DNA from 2 places in the Oceanobacillus sp. FSL W7-1309 genome. Region 1 is predicted to be linked to the other one. Evidence: predicted binding sites of a transcription regulator. Region 1 holds the regulator's gene; the other holds the start of a gene.

The links. The regulator Rex, encoded in region 1, represses fermentation and respiration genes when NADH is low (regulators of the CRP and FNR family bind a similar motif). The targets are predictions, from matches to a motif close to TTGTGAAATATTTCACAA.
Region 2: a site for Rex is predicted at 5,051-5,068, ahead of cydD (thiol reductant ABC exporter subunit CydD). Genes of this name have one in related genera too.

Annotation. Positions count from the first base shown of each region.
Region 1 is NZ_JBBOBX010000001.1:2,248,476-2,259,474, forward strand. It holds gene NST46_RS10790 (ABC-F family ATP-binding cassette domain-containing protein) at 1-767, opposite strand, end outside; gene NST46_RS10795 (redox-sensing transcriptional repressor Rex) at 919-1,557, shown strand; gene NST46_RS10800 (hypothetical protein) at 1,855-2,871, shown strand; gene NST46_RS10805 (YdiK family protein) at 2,948-3,145, opposite strand; gene NST46_RS10810 (CPBP family intramembrane glutamic endopeptidase) at 3,149-3,868, opposite strand; gene groES (co-chaperone GroES) at 4,144-4,428, shown strand; gene groL (chaperonin GroEL) at 4,507-6,138, shown strand; gene NST46_RS10825 (CsbD family protein) at 6,551-6,751, opposite strand; gene NST46_RS10830 (BCCT family transporter) at 6,825-8,402, opposite strand; gene NST46_RS10835 (Na-translocating system protein MpsC family protein) at 8,882-9,574, shown strand; gene NST46_RS10840 (hypothetical protein) at 9,866-10,084, shown strand; gene NST46_RS10845 (hypothetical protein) at 10,115-10,576, shown strand; gene NST46_RS10850 (hypothetical protein) at 10,801-10,977, shown strand.
Region 2 is NZ_JBBOBX010000002.1:1,744,585-1,755,583, reverse strand. It holds gene pdxK (pyridoxine/pyridoxal/pyridoxamine kinase) at 173-985, opposite strand; gene NST46_RS21245 (nitroreductase family protein) at 1,156-1,680, shown strand; gene NST46_RS21240 (hypothetical protein) at 1,742-2,005, opposite strand; lysine riboswitch at 2,181-2,358, shown strand; gene dapA (4-hydroxy-tetrahydrodipicolinate synthase) at 2,467-3,360, shown strand; gene NST46_RS21230 (universal stress protein) at 3,692-4,126, shown strand; gene NST46_RS21225 (YdbC family protein) at 4,151-4,381, shown strand; gene NST46_RS21220 (hypothetical protein) at 4,467-4,853, shown strand; gene cydD (thiol reductant ABC exporter subunit CydD) at 5,096-6,829, shown strand; gene cydC (thiol reductant ABC exporter subunit CydC) at 6,826-8,547, shown strand; gene cydS (cytochrome bd oxidase small subunit CydS) at 8,574-8,693, opposite strand; gene NST46_RS21205 (cytochrome d ubiquinol oxidase subunit II) at 8,699-9,724, opposite strand; gene NST46_RS21200 (cytochrome ubiquinol oxidase subunit I) at 9,721-10,999, opposite strand, start outside.

The DNA.
Region 1 (10,999 bases):
AGTGCTTTTTGCTCCAAATACTTGCTGTACGAACCATGGTATTTTCGCGTTTTATGCCGTGAAATTTCATATACAATGGAAACTGTTTTATCAAGAAAGTACCGATCGTGTGAAACGATGACAATGGCGCCTGGATAACTAACGAGATAGTTTTCCAACCATGACAATGTATCAATATCAAGATGGTTGGTCGGTTCATCAAGAATAAGCAACTGTGGTTTTTGAAGCAGCAATTTACCCAGGGCAAGTCGTGTTTTTTGTCCACCACTAAGTTCTGCGATTGGAGTATCATAATCAAAGGACTCAAAATTTAACCCACTAAGTACAGCTCTAATATCAGATTCATACGTATAGCCCCCATCAGTCTGATATGCTAGTTGAAGTTTGTCATATTCTTTAAGGACTTTGTCATATTCTTCTCCAGATAATTCGCTGGCTTTCTCCATCTCTTTCTCTAATGCTCGAAGTTGCTTTTCCAATGATTTTAAATGGGAAAATACCTCTAGCATTTCATCCCAAATGGTTTTCCCTGATTCTAACGTCATATGCTGGGATAAATAACCGAATGTAAGATCCTTCGGTTGAAAAAATTCCCCTTCATCATACGATAATTCTTGTGCCATAATTTTAAGTAATGTTGACTTACCTGCACCGTTTCTGCCGACAATAGCTATACGGTCTTTATCTTTAATTTCAATTTTAATATTTGATAAAATCTCTTCAGCACCGAAGGATTTGGAAATTCCGTTTAGTTGCATTAATATCATCTTTTTCACCCCATCATGTACAGTGTATCTTATAGTTATTTAACGAGGCAACTGAATTGTGAAAAATATCACGACTTATTTGACGTTTTCTGTTAAAATAGAAGGAAAGAACTTATCATATACAACTATTGGATTGAAAAGAGGAAGATTGATGGAACAGAATAAAATTCCACAAGCTACTGCCAAGCGGCTGCCTTTATATTATCGTTTTCTTAACAATTTAAATCAGCAAGGGAAGAAGCGAGTTTCCTCAAAGGAGCTGAGTGATGCAGTAAAAGTGGATTCTGCAACAATTCGAAGAGACTTTTCTTATTTTGGCGCATTGGGAAAAAAGGGATACGGCTATAATGTAGAGTATTTATTAGGATTTTTCCGAAGTACGTTGGATCAGCATGAGGTTACAGAGGTTGCATTAATCGGAGTTGGGAACTTAGGTACAGCCTTCCTTCATTATAACTTTATGAAGAACAATAATATCCGGATTACTACGGCATTTGATGCAGATACAGAAAAGGTTGGCACGGATATTGGCGGGGTACCCGTTTATGATATTCGTGATTTAGAGGAAAAGTTAGAAGACATTAAAGTCGCTATCCTAACTGTTCCAGCTGTTGAAGCACAAGTGATCGCCGATAAGCTTGTAGAAAAAGGGATTTCAGGGATTCTTAACTTTACTCCTGCAAGGATTAGTGTACCGAAGCATATTCGGGTCCACCATATTGATCTTGCTGTTGAATTGCAGGCCCTTGTCTATTTCCTAAAGCATTATTCGTTAGATAATCCAGAGTAGATATTACTCATTGTAAATTTTTGTTTATTTACAAGGCTATTGATATTAGGTCAAAAGCCTTGTTTTTTTATGGTTGGATTTGGATGTCCTTATATTGGTAAATACCATAATTTATTTGCATCAATTCCATAAAATCTCCGTTTTAAACAACCACTGGAAACAAGCTGATAAATATTAACTAGATAAATGGAACTAATATTTTTCTGAAAATTATTGGTTCTTAAGACATCTATCCATTTACTGATTATTACGTTAATCTGTATTGGGAATATATTGAGAAAGAGGAGGAATTTATTCGTGAACGTGAAAAAGGTTTTAGGTATTATGTTTGTTTTATTTATTAGTTTGTTCATTGTTGCATGTTCAAATGAAAGTGACAATGAGAGTGAAGGGACTAACGATGCTGAAGCAACTGAAGAAACAAATGATGCGGAAGCAAACGAGAAAAACGGGTCTGAAGAAGCAGAAGAAAATGTAGTTCCAGAAGATGAGGCATTATTTGCAGTACTTGAAGCAAACTTAGAAGCATTAACAGAAAATGACTTGGATGCTTACATGGAAACCATACATAGTGAATCTCCTTTATATGACTCAACACGTACGACAATCGATCAATTATCTGTGTATACATTAGATATGGAATTATTTGATTTAGTTGTAGAAGAAAAATCAGAAGAAGAAGCAACAATCTCTTATAAACAGACGACAATGAAAGTCGATGGTCCTGATTTTATGAATAATGAAACACACGGGGTTCATGTCTTGCGACCAGATGATGGTGCATGGAAAATTTATAGTTCCGAAGAACCAAGCGAAATAATTCCTCTTGATGAGAATGGGGAAGTTATCGAAGAGACTGCTGCTGATGCAGCGGCAGAAGGTGTTTACATTGACACAATTACGAGCTTAGAAATTCCGTTTGATGAAGGAAAGTGGGAGCTTGAGAACTATGAGGAAGGAGACGGTGAAGCAACCGCTGAATTTCTTTTAGTTGATGAGGATCAAACGAATTTCACAGAGCTGTTTACGATTCATTATTATCCAGATGGTGATGAATTGTTAGGTGCTGAAGGCTTTATCGAAATGATGGAAATGAATTTAACAGAAATGACTACAGGTGAGCTTGAATTTAATTCTGCGGAAGAAGGATTTTTTGATTTTTCATTAACAGAAGATGATATTCAGCTCGATCAGGAAGAAGTAGCAAGGGTATTTGCGAAAGACAATGATTTGTATGTTGTTCGCTACACAACGTTTGAAAAATCAATCGAAGATAAAGATGAATGGATAGATAAGTTGAAGTCTATCCAATAAAAATAAAAGAAGGCTGTTTCAGTATTAATCTAGAAACAGCCTTCTTTTTTATTAAGAAGATCTATATAGTATCTATTTAATGCTTCTTCTTTTTCAATCGAAAATACTTATTAAGCAATCGAACTGCAACTCCAAAGGCAAGCGTTGCTACAGCAGCAAAAATGAGCGTGGTGGGATTCCAGATTGTTTGCCCTTTGCTTTGGACGGCAACGTAAATAAAAATCATTGCCATTATGAAGTAAATGAACGCTTTAACTAACAAAGAATGAATCATTCATTAACCTCCAATAAGGATCATTTGCAATTGCTCAACCTGACGTTGCATTTGCTCAAGTTGTCGCTGCATTTCTTCTGGATCCATCGATAATTGCCCGACAACAACTAATGTGTTCATTGCTGCATGAACGATAATCGGAACGAGAATTCGTTTTGTCTTTACATAAAGAAACGCAAATACAAACCCCATCGAAGCATAAATTAGGATATGTTCCATCCCTTCATGAATAAAACCGAAGATAAGGGCGGAGACCAAACCTGCGAAGAAGAAATTCATGCGCTTATAGAGACTGCCGAAGATAATTTTTCGGAAAATGATTTCTTCCAATATTGGGGCAATCACTGCAGGAATAATAATAAATAATGGGGCTGCACGAGCTATATCCATGATACCTTGAGTGTTTTCTGATCCAGGTGAAATCCCTAGTATATTCATTTCAATTGCTACTGCAATTCCTTGTGCAAAGAAAGCCATGAATACACCGAGGATTGACCAGAGTATCATTGAGCTCATCGGTGCTGCATTGCGTGTATCTCTCATCTGCATATCGGGCTTCATAATCCACAAAATAATAAGAAGTCCGAGAATAAAGCTAAAAATGGACCAGTAAATCACACCTTGTACTGGGATATAATGATGCTTTGCAAGCAGAGCAACGGGAAATGCAGAAAGCTGCATCAGTATATAAGTTAAAATGACATACCAATATCTACGTGCCAAATAAAACGACTCCTTTTGCTTTGTATAGTTTAGTATATGTATTACATATTCCATCTATTGATCATCAATCATCATAAAAGATATTTTATCATATTATACAGGCTGTTAATATTATGAGCCCCTTTACATAAAATTTTACTAGAAATTAAATAAAATTATAGACACATTACTTGCATTTTTTTATGGGATTAATTATTATGAATATAGAAATTAGCACTCAATCATTGAGAGTGCTAATAAATCTAATACGTTAAAGAATTGAGGAGGCATTCTACATGATTAAACCACTAGGAGATCGTGTTGTTATCGAACTTGTTGAGCAAGAAGAAACAACTGCAAGCGGTATCGTACTACCAGACTCTGCAAAGGAAAAACCACAGGAAGGTCGCGTAGTAGCAGTAGGATCTGGCCGTGTAACTGAAAATGGGGAAAAAGTGGCACTTGAAGTTGCAGAAGGGGACCGCATTATATTCTCTAAATTTGCTGGTACTGAAGTGAAATATGAAGGTACAGAATACTTAATTCTTCGTGAAAATGACATTTTAGCTGTAGTAAGCTAATCGTAACACAAAACCAACACATACATGAACGACGACAAATAAATTTTTCGAATGATTATTTTAAAGGAGGAATTTTAAGTGGCTAAAGATATTAAGTTCAATGAAGAAGCACGTGGAGCAATGCTGCGCGGTGTAGATGTATTAGCAAACGCTGTAAAAGTAACGTTGGGACCAAAAGGACGTAACGTTGTTTTAGATAAAAAATTCGGCTCACCTCTAATTACAAATGATGGGGTAACCATTGCGAAAGAAATCGAATTGGAAGATGCTTTTGAAAACATGGGAGCACAGCTTGTATCTGAAGTTGCATCGAAAACAAATGATGTAGCTGGTGACGGTACAACTACTGCAACAGTTCTTGCACAAGCAATGATTCACGAAGGTTTGAAAAACGTTACAGCTGGTGCAAACCCTGTAGGTATCCGCCGCGGTATTGAGAAAGCTGTAGCAACTGCTGTTGAAGAATTAAAAGCAATTTCTCAACCGGTTGAAAGCAAAGACTCTATCGCACAAATCGCAGCTATCTCAGCATCTGATGATGAAGTTGGTAACTTAATTGCTGAAGCGATGGAACGCGTTGGCAATGATGGCGTTATTACAATTGAAGAATCAAAAGGCTTCAACACAGAATTAGAGGTTGTTGAAGGGATGCAATTTGATCGTGGATATTCTTCACCATACATGGTTACTGACCAAGATAAAATGGAAGCAGTATTAGAAGATCCATACATTCTTATTACAGATAAGAAAATTGGTAATATCCAAGAAGTATTACCAGTATTAGAGCAAGTTGTTCAACAAGGAAAGCCATTATTATTAATCGCTGAAGATGTTGAAGGGGAAGCTCTTGCAACATTAGTTGTAAACAAACTTCGCGGAACGTTCAACGCTGTAGCTGTTAAAGCTCCAGGATTCGGTGACCGTCGTAAAGCAATGCTAGAAGATATCGCTATCCTAACTGGTGGAGAAGTGATTACTGAAGATCTTGGATTGGATCTTAAGTCTGCTACTATCGAACAATTAGGACGTGCTTCGAAAGTTGTTGTAACAAAAGAAAACACTACAGTTGTTGAGGGTGCTGGCAACCCAGAAGCAATCTCTGGCCGTGTTGCACAAATCCGTGCACAAGCAGAAGAAACAACTTCTGAATTTGATAAAGAAAAATTACAAGAGCGTCTTGCTAAATTATCTGGTGGTGTGGCAGTAGTTAAAGTTGGTGCTGCAACAGAAACAGAATTAAAAGAGCGCAAACTGCGTATCGAGGATGCATTGAACTCTACACGTGCTGCAGTTGAAGAAGGCTTCGTATCCGGTGGTGGTACTGCCCTAATCAACGTTTACAACAAAGTAAGTGAACTAAACCTAGAAGGCGATGAAGCAACTGGTGTGAAAATCGTACTTCGCGCAATCGAAGAGCCAGTTCGTCAAATTGCACAAAACGCTGGTTTAGAAGGTTCTATCATCGTAGAACGCTTGAAAAACGAAAAAGTTGGCGTAGGATATAACGCAGCAACAAACGAATGGGTAAACATGGTTGAAGCTGGAATCGTTGACCCAACAAAAGTAACACGTTCTGCACTGCAAAACGCAGCATCTGTAGCAGCAATGCTATTAACTACAGAAGCTGTTGTAGCTGATAAGCCTGAAGAAGGCGGTGCACCTGCAATGCCTGATATGGCCGGCATGGGTGGAATGGGCGGTATGATGTAACAAACCACCCTTAAATGTTGATTTATAAACGTTTGGGATGCTGTTGCGAACCCCGTCAAACTAAAAAGTAACATAAAGGTAACATTTATTATAAATTTAAGTTTAAAAGGGCGTTTTCGTATAAAGTTCTCACTTATGCGGAAGCGTCCTTTTTCATTTTTTCCATTTTTATGTGAAGATCGTTCTTCTTTTTAATCCATTCAATATTGATGTTTCGCTACCCATATTATATTTTTGGTCAATGATTTATATCCTAGGTTGCCTTATAAATACTCTGTAACAAGCTTTATCTTAAATTCCTCACCATATTTAGCCAAAAAAATCCCCCCGAAAATTAGAGGTGAAAATCTAATTTTCGGGGGGAGGCACCATTTCTTACTGCACCGTTTTATATTACACGCTCTTAGTCTTCTCATTTTTTCTGATCGGTCTTTGTTTCATTTGCTTCATTCTTTGCATCACCAAAGGTGTCCTGAACCTCACCTTTCACTTTATCCTTTTTGCCGCTTGCCTGGACTTTCTTATTATCTGTTAGGTTACCAACTTGATCTTTCATTTCACCTTTAGCTTTATTTGCTTTACCTTTTATTTTGTCAGCATTTCCGTTACTCATTTTGTTTTCACCTCTCTTTTATCATTTATTTCCTGTTATAAACCCACATTAAACATTCTTGTTCTGTTTAGTACTATTTTTTCTGTTTCCGTGGCTTGTTTTTCCTTACATTATTGACCCATGCTCGATCCTCATCCATCATTTTCTTAGCGGCATATATGGTCAGAAACTGGACGAAAATAATCGGTATCCCCATTATTCCTGAAACTACCTCCAGCGGAGCAAGACCGCCTATGCGCATTAATAATAAGGAGAATACGGTAATGATTGCCGCGACAATCAGACGCAAATTCTTAGAAGGTTCTGATTTACTCATGTTCCTTGTTCCTGCATAGGAAGCAATCGTATATGTTGTTGAATCCAGTGTCGTAATCATAAAAAGCATGGCGATGACGACAAAGGCTGCAATTGCAAAGATAGCGAAAGGCAATGAACTTATAATTGCTGGTATGGCAGCCATCGCGTCTTCCTGGATAATATCTAATACAGGTAATTCTCCACTTAGATACCTTTCGACACCAAGACCTCCAAGGACGGCTGTTGCACCCCAGGATATGAGCATTGGAGCCAATAGATAAGTCAAAATCATTTCCCTGATCGTTCTGCCTTTTGATATTGTTGCAGCGAAAACACTATGCAGCATGGCCCATGTTGCATTATAGGCAAACCAGAACACAGTATTGCTTTGTATATGTGTACTTTCTCCCGGGTATACGGCGTTTGTATTTAAAGACATATCAATATAATGTGTAAATAGAAACCCGATGGAGTCCGTAAAATAATTAAGAATGAATACACCAGGTCCAGCTACCATGATAAACACAGCAAATATTCCAGCAAGATACATATTAAGGGTGCTTAATTTCTTAATACCCCTTTCGATCCCTAAATAGGCACTAATGGAGAAAAACAATACCCACACGATGGTCACGATCAATGTTAAACCAAATGTGATTTCGATATTAAATATTTCTGCTAAACTATAGGTAACAATCGGTGTACCCAGTCCTAAAGTAACAGCAGCACCTGAAAGGATACTAACTAGAAAAATAACATCCAATATTTTTCCACCAATCCCATCTGTAAACGTATCGCCAAAAATACTGCGGCATGCTTCGGAAATCCGCATATGGGGTTTCTTGCGGACATGCACAAGATATCCCAGGGCAGGTGCAGCCATAACAAAAATAGCAAAGGTTTGGAAACTCCACAGGAACATACTATAGGCGTTACCCCACATCAACGCTTCCGCTGATTGTGCTTCCACACCAAAAGGGGGATCAACTGCGACATTTCCCCATTCAGTCATACCGGTTCGCATAATAGTGGACCCAAGCCCCATGGCAATTAGAATGGAGGAATATTCAAACAGATTGAATCTCGGCTTTTCCATCGGATCTCCTAACACGACATTCCCGTATTTGGAAAATGAAAAATAAAGACCTGCGGCAACCATTAAAATGGCATACCATAAATAGCCCCAATTTAAAATATCGACAATCTGATTAAATATGCTATTTAATAGTTTCAATGATTCATTTTCATATAACGCAAATGGAACACAAATTGCAATCATAATTAATATGGATGGTGCAAAAATGCGATGATCAATTAATCTTCTCTTCTCTTTGGATCTGTTTTCTTTATCCATGAAGTTACCTCCTATACTTCTACAAACGATTCAACTATTAAATTTTGTTTTTCTAGGTACGCTCTCCACTTCAATTTTACTGAATGGGAGCCTGTTTAAAAGTCTATTCAAGCTTTAATTTCTGCTCCATAATCCGAGGTGAAATGAACTTAATTTCAGAATGCGCTGAATAATGTCTACCACACCTACTACTATTAACAATGTGACCAACGAGTGAATAATCCAGGCTAAGAGCAGATAGGCAATATAAACGAGGACATCAAAAATTAACCATGAAAGCAACGAAAGATATGTTCCCCACTTCTGGAAAACTTAAACGATTGATGGATAGTTTTTTTATTAATTCTATAGTGAATATAGGAACCGCCTGTTATCAAACGTAGAAAATGGTTAACCTTGTATTTAAGGAAACACATTGCTATACTATTTCTCAGGGTGGGAAAAATAATGTTTCTGCCTATAAAAAGGAATGACTATTAATGGAAAAAAACTCTGTACAAGCTGAAATAGCAAGTTATATAGGGAAGCTTTTAAGGGATAACTTTGGGAAAGGACCATCTTCCGTTTATGTTTCCTTAAAAAAACCATTTATCACCATACACCTGAGAGATTTTCTAGCTCCGATGGAACGGGTGTTATTGTCTCAGGGAGAAAAAATGAAAGTGGAAGAAACAAGAGATCTCCTCATGCAGGAGCTTATCCCTGGGATCAAGGTTACCTTAAAGGTTATTGCAAGTTTAGAAGTAAAGGAATTGTACTATGATTGGTCTCTTCATAATCGTTCGGGCATTTTAGTCGGGGTTTTGGAGAATGAAGAGGATGAAGACAATGCGTTAGAGAATTACACTGAAAAAGAAGCAGTCCATAAAGATATAATGCGTATAAGTAGACAGGCAGAGAAATTACCGGAATTCGTAGATTCTTGTTTTCTTAATGAAAGAACGCTTTTAGTGATAAGAACAGGTATCTTGGTCAGAATTGAAAAAGAATTAATTAAAACCGGGTTTGAAGAACATCTTAAGCTTACGAAAAGGCAATTAGAAAAAGGACTATTACACGCCGGCGATTTTGAAAATATTCTTCAAAAAAGCGTGGTTGATATCTTTGTTGATTGGGATTTCAAGCTGGATAAAAGCTATATTATATTTATTTTACAGCCAAATAACAATTAAGGTAGAAGTGAGCCGGACAATAGAGCTGGACATAAGCCGAAAGGGATCGTTATAAGATCCTTTTCGGCTTTTTTATATTAATAAGAAGCTTTTTCTATGAAGCAGATTTCTTAAATTGCAGCAAAAAATACAATCTTGGAGTTATGCATTGTTTATTATCATGCAACTTATATCGCCTTTTCTATTGTCGGGAAACCGTAATTTTCACAAGAACCACCGACAAACAGAACGGGTAACTATTTCCGCAATAAAAAGGATGTAAGTTAATTAGTTAAGGAGAAGAGGTTTGTCATGTTTGGTTTATTTGATTTATTACGATTGTTAATGTCGGTACTAATTATCCTGCCACTCTCGTCCGTGCTTCGTGAATCAGGGTATTATTTGGCAGCCACTATTTTAGGTGCGAAGGAAAAAAAGCTTATTATTGGGAGTGGGCCAGTTCTCTTTCGACTGCCCACAATCGAGGTTCGAAAATATTTCTTTATGTACAGCTGGATGGAGTATGAATAATTAAATCCCAGTAATCGTTTCTGGCATGGGGTGATTTATGCGGCCCCTATTATTAACCCTTTAATTGCTGGTTTGCTTATTAATTCACTCTTAGCGGAGGGTGTACTCTCGAGCGGAGTGTTTTGGGATACGTTTTTATTTTACATCTTTTATTATATCCTCTTTGATCTTCTTCCGGTCTATTTACCTGATGGACAGCCTACAAATGGCCGAGCAATTTTTGATTTGATTTGGCATGGTGAACGGTCTGACTACATGAAAAAAGCAGAAGAAAACACAGATATAGAGGAAAAGACTCATGAAAATCATGAGGAGGGCCAAGGTTACACGCAGGCCCAAGAAGAGACGATGGAAAACCGGGACAGAGACCAACGTGAGCGTGGCGACCATACAAATCCGGATGATTCGGACGAGACTGAAGGAAATCGGAACAGCGAACAAGGTAGGACGAAGCCGCAAGAAAAGACGGCAGAAAATCAAAAAAGAGATTAACAAAATCGTGGTGATCTCAGTGAACCTGCTAAGTTATGAAAGGAGATAGTAAATGGAAATCTACAATCAAGGGTGTAAAAAATATACAAGCTCAAACATGATGAAGTCGAATGACTCTAATATGTGGAAAAAAGTGCAGGGTTCCAATCAAATCATATACCCATATAGAGTTCACAATAAACTGAAAGTACAATCCTATATGGAAAAGGAGGTGAATTTATCCCATGCAGTATAAGCTAATATCAGAAGGGACAAAGCCTCCCAAAGTACTTTGTCATTCCGGCACAAATACCGTGAAACTATTTGATACGCTTGAAGATGCTAATAAGATGAAAAATAAGTTAAATGACATTAGTTTCGATGAGGTATATTGGGAGGTTATTCCTGCCTCTCATGAATAAAAGCTAGAAAGGATACGCTAGC
Region 2 (10,999 bases), on a different contig from region 1:
GATGTAAAAGCATTTTGTAACTTTTCACCTACGGTAAGAATCTTAATTGTAGATTTGAATGATAGAACTAGAATATTCTAAGTAATTTGTATCAGGAAGTGATTGTGAATTCTAATGCTTATTAAAAGCCTTGAAAATCGAATGCAGTCGTTTCCAAGGCTTGTTCTAATATTTATTTGTTGTTTGTTACTTTGTTGTAGGCACCATGCATAACTGGGCCAACATATTCATTTAGCTTCCAACCATTAGCAATTGCTGCAGTAACAAAATCCTTAGCAGCAAATACAGATTCCTTTACACTTTTGCCATTTGCTAGATTTGCTGTGATTGCTGCAGCAAATGTACATCCAGCTCCATGATTATATGTGGTATCGACTTTTTCTTTTTCAAGTATTTCAAAGTCTGTACCATCATAAAATAAATCAATCGCTTTTTCATGATCCAGCGCCTTGCCGCCTTTAATGACAACATTCTTGGCACCGAGCTCGTGGATTTTTAATGCAGCTTGTTTCATATCTTCAATTGATTTTAAGGGCTTAGTCTGTGCTAATTGACTAGCTTCAAATAAGTTAGGTGTTGTAACGAGTGCGCGCGGAAGAAGATATTCACGCATTGCGTCTGTATTTTCCGGCTGTAATACTTCATCTTCGCCTTTACAAACCATAACTGGATCTAGTACGAAATTATTAATTTTATATGCATCGATTTTTTCTGCACCAAGCTTAATGATATCAACCGAGCCTAACATACCGGATTTCATCGCGTCTACTCCGACGGATAGAATCGTGTCTAATTGTCTGTTTACAAGATCCAGGTCAATTGGTGTTACGTGATGATTCCATCCCTCTGGATTCATTGTAACGATGCAGGTTAATGCAGTCATACCATATACATCATGCTCCTGAAACGTTTTTAAATCAGCAGCGATACCTGCACCTCCACTTGTGTCCGAACCTGCAAGTGTTAACGTTTTTTTCATTGTCATTGATAGAACCTCCTCTAGAATGCTAATTTTTATTATAGCACTTTTGAAGGGTCTGTCACTAAACACATACTCATGGATTGTTAAAAATAACTTGACGTTTGGTGGTCTAAATCATATTAGTTTGATATGATTAATACAGAAAATAAGAATAAAGGGAGAGAGGTTGTACGATGGATGTTTTTCAAGCGATACAAGAAAGGCGCGAAATTACTGCGTATGTTAACCGTTGCATTCCGAATGAAGTACTAGAAAAAGTCGTGGATGCAGGTTATTATGCACCATCAGGAAATAATCTTCCGTCAAAGTCGTTAATTGTAGTAAGGAATCGTTCTACCTTGGACAGTCTTGCTGCAACAACACCTTATATGAAATGGTTAAAAGAGGCACAGGCGGCGATTGTCGTTACGGGAAAGCCCCAAACAAGTAAATACTGGCTGCAGGATGCATCAATTGCTTGTGCGTTTATTTGGCTCGAAGCAGTTGAGGTTGGGCTTGGTGCAGCGTTTGGAGCGGTTTATCATTCCGAGGATGAGAACGAATCCATCGATAGGGAAAACCATGTGCGAAAGCTGCTTAGCATTCCGGAAGAACACCGTATTGTCGCTATTTTGGGAATGGGGTATCCTCAAGAAGCATTAAAACCGAAAAAACACCTAGCAAGAGAAGAAATTGTACATTATGATACATTTAGCTAAAATGCATGAAACTGTTCTCTAAACATAAGTTTGGACAACAGTTTCTTTGCTTAACATGCAACTATGACTTCCCGTGATTTTGATCTTGATATAGCATATCTATCTTTTTTTGCAAGTCTGTTATTTGCTGCTGCATCAATAGAATCTGCTGATCCATCTGTATCTTTTCCTGATTTACTTGTAGTTCCACTTCTTTTTCCTGTTCGTATGTGATAAAGGAACCAATAACTGCCAAATTACTTCCAATGGTACTAATTAAACCACCTACTAGAATTAGCTTATCACCGAAATTTGCAGGGAGGTCACGATATGAATTTCGCTCCATCTTAATTACCTCCTCAGAATTAAGTTATGTAATAGCGTATGTTTTGTTCGCTTATCCTGCCCATCATTTTGAAAGTAATGCTGTTCTTTTCTTGTGGTTCAAATGCTTGTTTTCTAGATATATCCCTGTTATAATACACATAATAATTAAATACTTTCTTATTTTAGATTTGTAAAGTAAGGGTAGAGGTGCAAAGACCATTAATACTTACATGGAGGAGAATGAGCTCTGAAGAAATGTGAGGAAAGGGGGATTTGCCGAAGTGGAAGAAGACTCATCTTCTGAAGCTGGGCCTGTTATCAAATAGATACGGGACTGTCATATAGGAAACTATATGGAGGGCTATCAAGCTTAGAACGGTAAATAATGTTCTATAAGCGGCAGCGAGCTCTCTCTCGTTGCTGCTTTTTAATTTGGTCCTAAAGCATCAATAAAATATTGGATGAAAAGGGTGTATTGATATGAATTTTGGTAATGTATTAACAGCAATGGTTACTCCGTTTAATGAGGCGGAAGAAATTGATTTTGAACGAACAAAGGGGTTAGTTAATTACTTGATAGCAAACGGTACAGAAGGTTTAGTTGTTGCTGGGACAACGGGGGAATCACCAACACTCTCTAATAATGAAAAAGTGAAGTTATTTCAAACAGTTGTAGAAGAAGTAAATGGAAGGATTCCTGTTATTGCGGGAACTGGTACGAATAATACAAGAGCATCTATTGAATTAACGAAAGAGGCAGCGGCTACAGGTGTTGATGGGATTATGCTTGTTGTTCCTTACTATAATAAACCGTCACAAGAAGGCATGTATCAGCATTTTAAATCGATTGCAGAAAGTACAGCACTTCCTGTCATGCTTTATAATATTCCTGGTAGAAGTGTGGTAAACATGGAATTAGAAACGATTGTTCGACTTTCTAGAATCCCAAACATTGTTTCACTAAAAGAAGCTAGTGGGGATTTAGATAAGGTTTCGGAGATTATAAGCCATACTTCTGATAATTTTACTGTTTACAGCGGGGATGATAGCCTGACATTGCCGACACTTGCTGTAGGTGGAACTGGGGTTATTTCTGTAGCATCACACATATTAGGTAATGAGATGCAAGAGATGGTAAAGCTTTTTCAGAATGGTGATGTAGCTAATGCCAGTGCTATACACCGACATATTTTGCCAGTAATGAAAGCATTGTTTTCAGTTCCAAGCCCTACCCCAGTAAAAGAAGCACTGAACCATATTGGAGTACCAGTTGGTGGTGTTCGTCTACCACTTGTACCATTGACGGAGTCAGAAAGAGCGTCTATTTGTAAACTAGTAGCGGCCTATAAAGTGAAAAACGCAATCGGATATTAAGTTAGAGAAAAGGAGTAAGCAGTGAAGCTTATTCCTTTTTTTGATACCAGGGAATGCTGTGGATAAATACCTTATGACACGATAACGAAGACTTACCGACTTGGGAAGACATAGATTAGTAGCACTTATACTCTGGAGTGAATCACCTGCGCAGGAATGTTCGATAAGTCGAACCTACTCCAAAATATGGGGCGCAGTCCGTACATCAGTGTCAACTTAACAAATATGAAGTCTGACGAAAGCCATTAAAAAATTAACCTCTCTAGACGTATCCATGTATAATAAATTAAGTGGATTAAGTAGCTAACCTTTAATAAAGTGAGGAATGCAAATGAATCGAAAAATTCTCGTATCGTATGATGGTTCAAATCGTAGTAAAAAGGCGATTAAAGAGGCAAAGAATCAGGCGTCAATTACAGAAAAAGCAGAAGTACATGTTATTTCTGTTGTGACACCGGGAATTAAAAGTAACGAGACAGCTATTGCAGGCAACATATCCATGGCAGATGCAGAATTTCTTTTACCGGAACTACATCAAATCAAGAAGGAAATGGAAGCATTAGGAATTGTTACGATAACGGAAATTCGGACGGACTTTTCACAGCGCAACCCGGGGAGAGCGATTTGTGAATATGCTTTAGCTAACGAAATAGATTTGATCATTGTAGGCAATCGGGGGCTTAGTAATATAAAAAGTCTTCTGTTAGGTAGTGTGAGCAATACGATTGTACAGAACGCCAAGTGCCCTGTTTTGATTGTTAAATAGAATGAAGCATAAAGGAGTATGAATATGGCTGAATTAAATTATAAAATTGTAGAAACAATTGCTGTTATTTCGGAGTCGCCAAAAGGATGGACAAAGGAATTGAATGTGATCAGCTGGAATGGTCGCCCACCAAAATATGATTTACGAGACTGGGCACCTGGTAAGGAAAAGATGGGTAAAGGTGTTACTTTAACAGAAGAAGAGATTGTCCAATTGAAGAAAGCATTGGCAAATTTAAACGCGCTTTCGGAATAGAACGATTATCTAAATCACTGACTTTGGGAGATGGCTGATGATTTGGATAAATTGTAATAAAGACAAATGAAAAGTGGGAGATAAAATGAGAGAAATCGTTATTACTCTTGCGGAAATTGTAAATAATATTCATGACATCCTTACAGACATGTTCGGTCTACATATGACAGATAAAGAACTCCATTTTTGGATTATGGGCTTTATGGGAATGACGATTTTCTTCTTTGTCTATATCTTTTTCAAGCTATTGGAAAAGCTTAAATGGAGTACGACGATATTTTCCTTTATCTATACGTTCACCATTATGGTTGTTATCGTTTTTGCAATTGAATTGCAGCAAGCAATTACGAATCGGGGAAACATGGAGTTTGCAGATGCAGTAATGGGACTATGGGGCTTTTTTGTCATGTTTTTCATTTATGCTGTAATTGCATGCGTTATTTACTTTGCTATAAAATTTATTAAGAAGTAGCTGACTGCCCAACAAAGTGAGACTATGCGATCGCTCGTTTTGTTGGGCAGTTTTTACGTGAATTCTACTTCCTCTTTTGGAGACGGTGAAAATTCTCTAACGTAAGGAGCAAGGTTAATTTTATCACCCTTAAAATCGACAACTATGTTAACACCCTAGCTATCCGTTTACTTCGGTATTTTAAATCATGTATACTTATGTGAAGATGTTCACTAAAATAGCTTTCGTTAGGGGGAGAATCAATGAATAGATTGAAGAATATAGCAGCAGAACAGAAAGGAAAGCTCATACTTTTTATTGTGCTTGCGATTCTTTCTGCGTTTGCTATTATCGGTCAAGGTTATTTATTTGTGATAATCATTGATCGTATTTTCCTAAAAGGCTATTCATTTTCAGAAATTAGCCCGTTAATTATAGGCTTAATCGTAGCGCTTTTTTTACGGACAGGACTAAATTATTTGAATGGAAGAGCAGGAGCAAGAATGGCTACTCTTGCTAAAAGAGAGCTGCGCAGGCTGTTTGTACATACATTTTCAAGAAATTCAATGCAAGCTTCATTGGAAGGACAGTCTGGTCAAAAGGTTGGGCTCCTATTGGATACGGTTGATGAAATAGATTCTTATTTTAGCAGCTATATTCCACAAATTATTCAATCAACGATTGTACCGCTTTTCATCCTTGTTGTTATTTTAATGGAACATATGGCAACAGGAATTATTATCCTAGTTACCGCACCATTTATTCCTATATTTATGATAATTATTGGCTTTAATACGAAAGACAAATCCGAACAGCAGCTAGATAAGATGAATGCGTTCTCCGGTACGTTTCTTGATACGCTGCAAGGGTTAACAACATTGAAATTATTTGGACGGTCTAAAGAGCAGGAGAAAACCATTCAAAAAAGCAGCTTAGATTTCCGTGATGCAACGATGGAAGTGCTTAAAATTGCATTTACGAATTCTCTGGCTTTAGAGTTTATTTCTATGCTAAGCATTGGGCTTATCGCGTTAGAAGTTGCTGTTCGAATGATTATTTTTCAAGATATCACGTTTTTTACTGGCTTTTTAATGCTTATTCTTGCTCCAGAGTTTTACACGAAATTAAAGGAGCTAGGAAATTCATTTCATACGGGACGGACGAGCATGGCGGCAGCGAATAAATTAGATATAGAGCTTTCTGCACTGGAAGATGATGAGACACGATGGGGAGAACTACCCTTGGCGAAAAATAAGCCAGTCCATATTAAAGTGAATGAAGCAGGATTTTCTTACAAGGAAGGCGGTTTTGCATTAAAGCATATTAATTTAGAACTCGAAGCTTTTGAGCAGATTGCGATTATCGGAAAAACGGGATCAGGAAAAACGACATTATTGCATATGCTAGCAGGACTAGTCCCGCTAACGGAGGGAATGATTCAAGTAAATGAAACTTCCTTAAAGCAATACAGAGAGAAGGATTGGTTTGACCAATTAAGTTATATTTCACAGAATCCGTATATATTCTCAGGTACGATTGCAGAGAATATTGCAATTGGTTCTACAAAAAGCGCATATCAAGAAGAAATTATCAAAGCAGCTGAAAAGGCAGGGATTAATGATTTAGTGGATTCGCTTGAACATGGATATGACACGTTAATCGGTGAAGGAGGAAGAGGCCTTTCTGGTGGGGAGAAACAGCGAATAGCGCTAGCCAGAGCATTTCTCAAACGCCCATCTGTCATTCTTTTTGATGAGCCGACGACAGGGCTGGATTTGCAAACGGAACAAATTCTTCAGAAATCAATGGAGGAACTAGGAAAACATTCGACAGTTATTACGGTTGCTCACCGCCTTCATACGATTCAAAAGGCTGATAAAATCGTCCTTTTAGATAACGGTGAAATTAAGGCAGCAGGAACACATGATGAGTTACTAACAACGGTAGAAGCCTATCGGAATATGGTGACTGTACAGCAGGGAGGGATGACTAAATGAAGGGATTACGTTCTGTCATCAAGATCGTGTTGCAGGAAAAAAAAGATGTCATTTTTTCAATTGCTTGTGGATTTCTAGCTGGAGTAACTGCCGTCGGGCTATTCTCATCGAGTGGTTATTTAATTTCCAAGGCAGCCTTAGTGCCACCGATCTATTCCTTGATGGTACTTGTTGCGATCGTTAAGCTACTCGGAATAATATCGGCATTAAGTCGATATGGTGAAAGATATTTTTCACATCGAGCGACTTTTACAATGCTAAGTAATTTGCGTGTTTCGTTTTATAAAAAAATGGAGCCACTCGCACCAACTATTTTTCAAAGTCATCGCAGTGGAGACTTACTAGCAAGAATCGTTGGCGATGTAGAATCGCTGCAAAATTACTTTTTACGTGTTTTTTACCCACCGATAGTGCTTGTTCTTGTATTTCTTGTTACCATTCTTTTCACGGCTTATTTCTCCATTGAAGCAGCCTTGCTTCTGCTACTTGGATTATTATTAACCACTTTGGTTGTTCCGTTAGTCATCGGCATGAAGCAACGGAAAATCGATTATCGTGTTAGGAGTGAGCGAGGCAATTTATCAACGGAAGTAACAGAATTCCTGTACGGGTTTCGTGATTTAAAAATATATCAGCAAGTAGATGACAAAGAGGAAGCATTATTAAAATCAGCTGATACGTATTTGTTGGAGCAGGAGCGGGAAAATGTGCATCGTTTATTTAGTGAATCGGCAAATACGTTTCTATCCCTACTTGTTTCCGTATCCGTGCTAACGGTAAGTGCATATTTCGTATCCGTACAGCAGCTAGATGGTTTGTTTCTTGCCATGCTTGTGATGATATCCTTAACACTGTTTGAAAATACTTCTCCGATGGCGGCTTTTCCAAGCTATCTTCAAGAAAGTCGTCAGGCAGTAACAAGGCTAGATGAGGTAATGGAGAGGAAAGGAAATGAGGATGATTCGTTCGAAACGCTGCAAATTAAACGGGCTCCTTCCATTACTTTTCATGATGTGTCCTTTGCTTTTCCGACAGAATCACGTGATACATTAAAAGATCTAACGTTTCATTTACCTGCTGGTTCAAAAACGGCAATTGTCGGTCCAAGTGGGTCCGGGAAGTCTACCATTATGCAGCTTTTACTGAAATTGTACCAGGTACGAGATGGTGCTATTTCACTTAATGATCAATCGGTAGCCGATCTAAAAGCTGAGAGCATTTGGGAGCATGCGAATGTTATGCTTCAGTCGAACCATTTTTTCTATGGAACAATTCGAGATAACTTAGCGATTTCTCAGGATGGATTAGCTGACAGAGAGATGGAAGACATTCTGTTTCACGTACAGTTAAATCATTTTGGATTGGATGATCAAGTTTTAGAAAAGGGAGAGAATCTTTCAGGCGGCGAAAAGCAGCGATTAGCACTGGCGCGAATACTGCTAAAACAAGCACCATTATGGCTGCTGGATGAACCAACCTCGTCCATCGATGCATTAACAGAGGAACAGCTATATAAACGGCTATTTGAAGTAGCTGAAAATGATACAGTCGTTTTAATTAGTCACCGTTTAACAGGGCTTGAGAAAATGGATCAAATTATTGTCATGGATCAAGGGGAAATTGCAGAAGCTGGCACCTTTGAAGAATTGATGAAAAGTAAAGGTTATTTTTATCAAATGAAGAAAATCGAACAAAGTGTTTTTTTGGCAGATCTGTAAAAAGAAAAAGAAGCTGACGGAGAAGATTAGTCCTCGTCAGCTTCTTTTGTTACAGGTTTATCCTTACCGGCTCCCCAAAATGCAACCGCAATCGCAATTAGAATAATGAGAATGGGAGCGACAAAGATTAGAAAATCATGAAACATTTAGCTCACTCCTTCTTATTCTTGATTCCTTGTACATAATTTTTATCGAACAGAAATAGCCGTAATAACAAATACAAGGAGGGAAGCAATAAGGCTAGGCCAAGAATAAACACGAATACTAATGAAATTGCCATCGCCGTATTAGTGAACCCTTCATAAATGGTAAGATGCGGGTAAAGCAAGTACGGATAATGGGAAACTCCATACGCGAAAAATGCCATTGCAAATTGACCGACAAGCAGCCAGAATGCCATACCGTAGTTTCTTCTTTTCCAGATGAGCCATACTGTTGCAAACCATAATATAAAGGAAAGTGCAAACATCCACCACAAATCCATAATCCGTTCAAAGTGGGCTTCATTGTGAGAGCTTAATTCATAAACAATGCCACTAGCAGTAATAATCAATGGTAAAGCCCACCCAAGTGCGTATTTCCGCATCAAATCAGTTGCTTTTGTATCACCAGTTTTATATGCGTACCACGTAAGGAAGACAGCGGATATATATAAAACAGCAACAATGCTTAATGCCACAATAGACCAGGTTAATGGGCTAGTAAATAGAGCTGCGTAATCAAGCACTGGGTTATCGTTCACGATGGATACGAACCCACCCTCAGAGATGGTTAAGACAATCGACAATGAAGCTGGAATTAACAGTCCGGAAGCTCCATACATAAAGGCATATCCTTTATGACCTCGTGCTCCATACGATTCAAACGCATAATAAGAGCCTCGGATTGCCAGCAATACTAGCGCAATACTTCCTGGAATCAGTAAAATTGTTCCGAAGTAATATGCCGATTGTGGAAAGAACCCAACAATCCCAACGAAAAAGAAAACAAAAAATACATTCGTTACTTCCCAGACAGGAGATAGATAACGCTGAATAATTTTAGATAAAATATGTTGCTTACCAGTTATAATGCTTTGGGCGTTAAAAAACCCTGCACCATAGTCGATCGAGCCGACAATGACATATCCAAATAAAAATAACCAGAGTACGGAAATTCCTAGAACTTCTAAACTCATTCAGAATCACCACCTTGCTGTTTGGCGATCGCCTTTTCAATCGGATCGTTTTTAAACATTCGTCTTAGCACGACAACCGTACCAACACCTAAAACGAAATATAATCCTACGAAAAGGATAAACATATGGCCAACATAATCACTTGATGTTGCTGCTTGATCAACCGTCATGATTCCTCTGAGTATCCAAGGTTGACGACCAACTTCCGCCATCCACCAGCCAGCTTCAATTCCTAAGAATGACAATGGCCCACCAAGGACAATAAGTGATCGGTACCATGCTGTCTTAACGAAAGACCAGCCTCGTTTTGCTCCAACCCAATAGACGAATGAGAGAGCCAGCATGAACATACCGATTGTAACCATTAAATCAAAATAATAATGGATAATTAACGGTGGCTGTTCTTCTGCTGGAAATTGATCTAATCCAATTACTTCTGCATTTGGATAACCATGCGCAAGAATACTTAATCCAAATGGAATTTGCAGCGCGTAATTCACTTCCTGATTTTCATCAAGCATTCCATAAAGAATGAGTGGTGCAGCTTCCTCAGTTTCAAAATGCCATTCAGCTGCAGCTAGTTTCTCAGGCTGATATTCTGCCAAGTACTTTCCAGACAGGTCTCCAATTAACACAGTTGCAATGGAAAAGATAAGTCCGATTTTCATCGTCATAAACAAAGCTTTTTTGTGGTATTCATGTTTCGAACCTTTAAGCAATCTGAATGCAGCAATGGCTGCCAGCATAAATGCAACGGTCATATAAGCAGTAGCAAGTACGTGGGACACTTTCGTCGGCATTGCTGCAGTAAACATTGCTGCAATCGGATTTGCATTTACAAGTTGTCCATTCATAATGTCAAAACCTGCTGGGGCATTCATAAAGGCGTTGACAATCGTAATGAAGACAGCAGACATACCACCTCCAAGTGCAACCGGGATCAATAATAGTAAGTGTTTACGAGGGTTATCAAAACGATCCCATGTATACAAATAAATCCCTAAGAATATTGCTTCAAAGAAGAAAGCAAAAACTTCCATAAATAATGGCAATGCGATGATATTACCAGCAAGCTCCATAAAGTTAGGCCACAATAGTGATAATTGTAAACCAATTGCAGTTCCTGTCACGACACCTACGGCAACCGTCACGACAAACCCTTTTGCCCATCGTCTAGCCATCAGCATATAGTGCATATCGTTCTTCTTGATTCCAACCCATTGTGCAATCATGATCATGAGGGGCACCCCTACACCGATGGTTGCATAGATAATG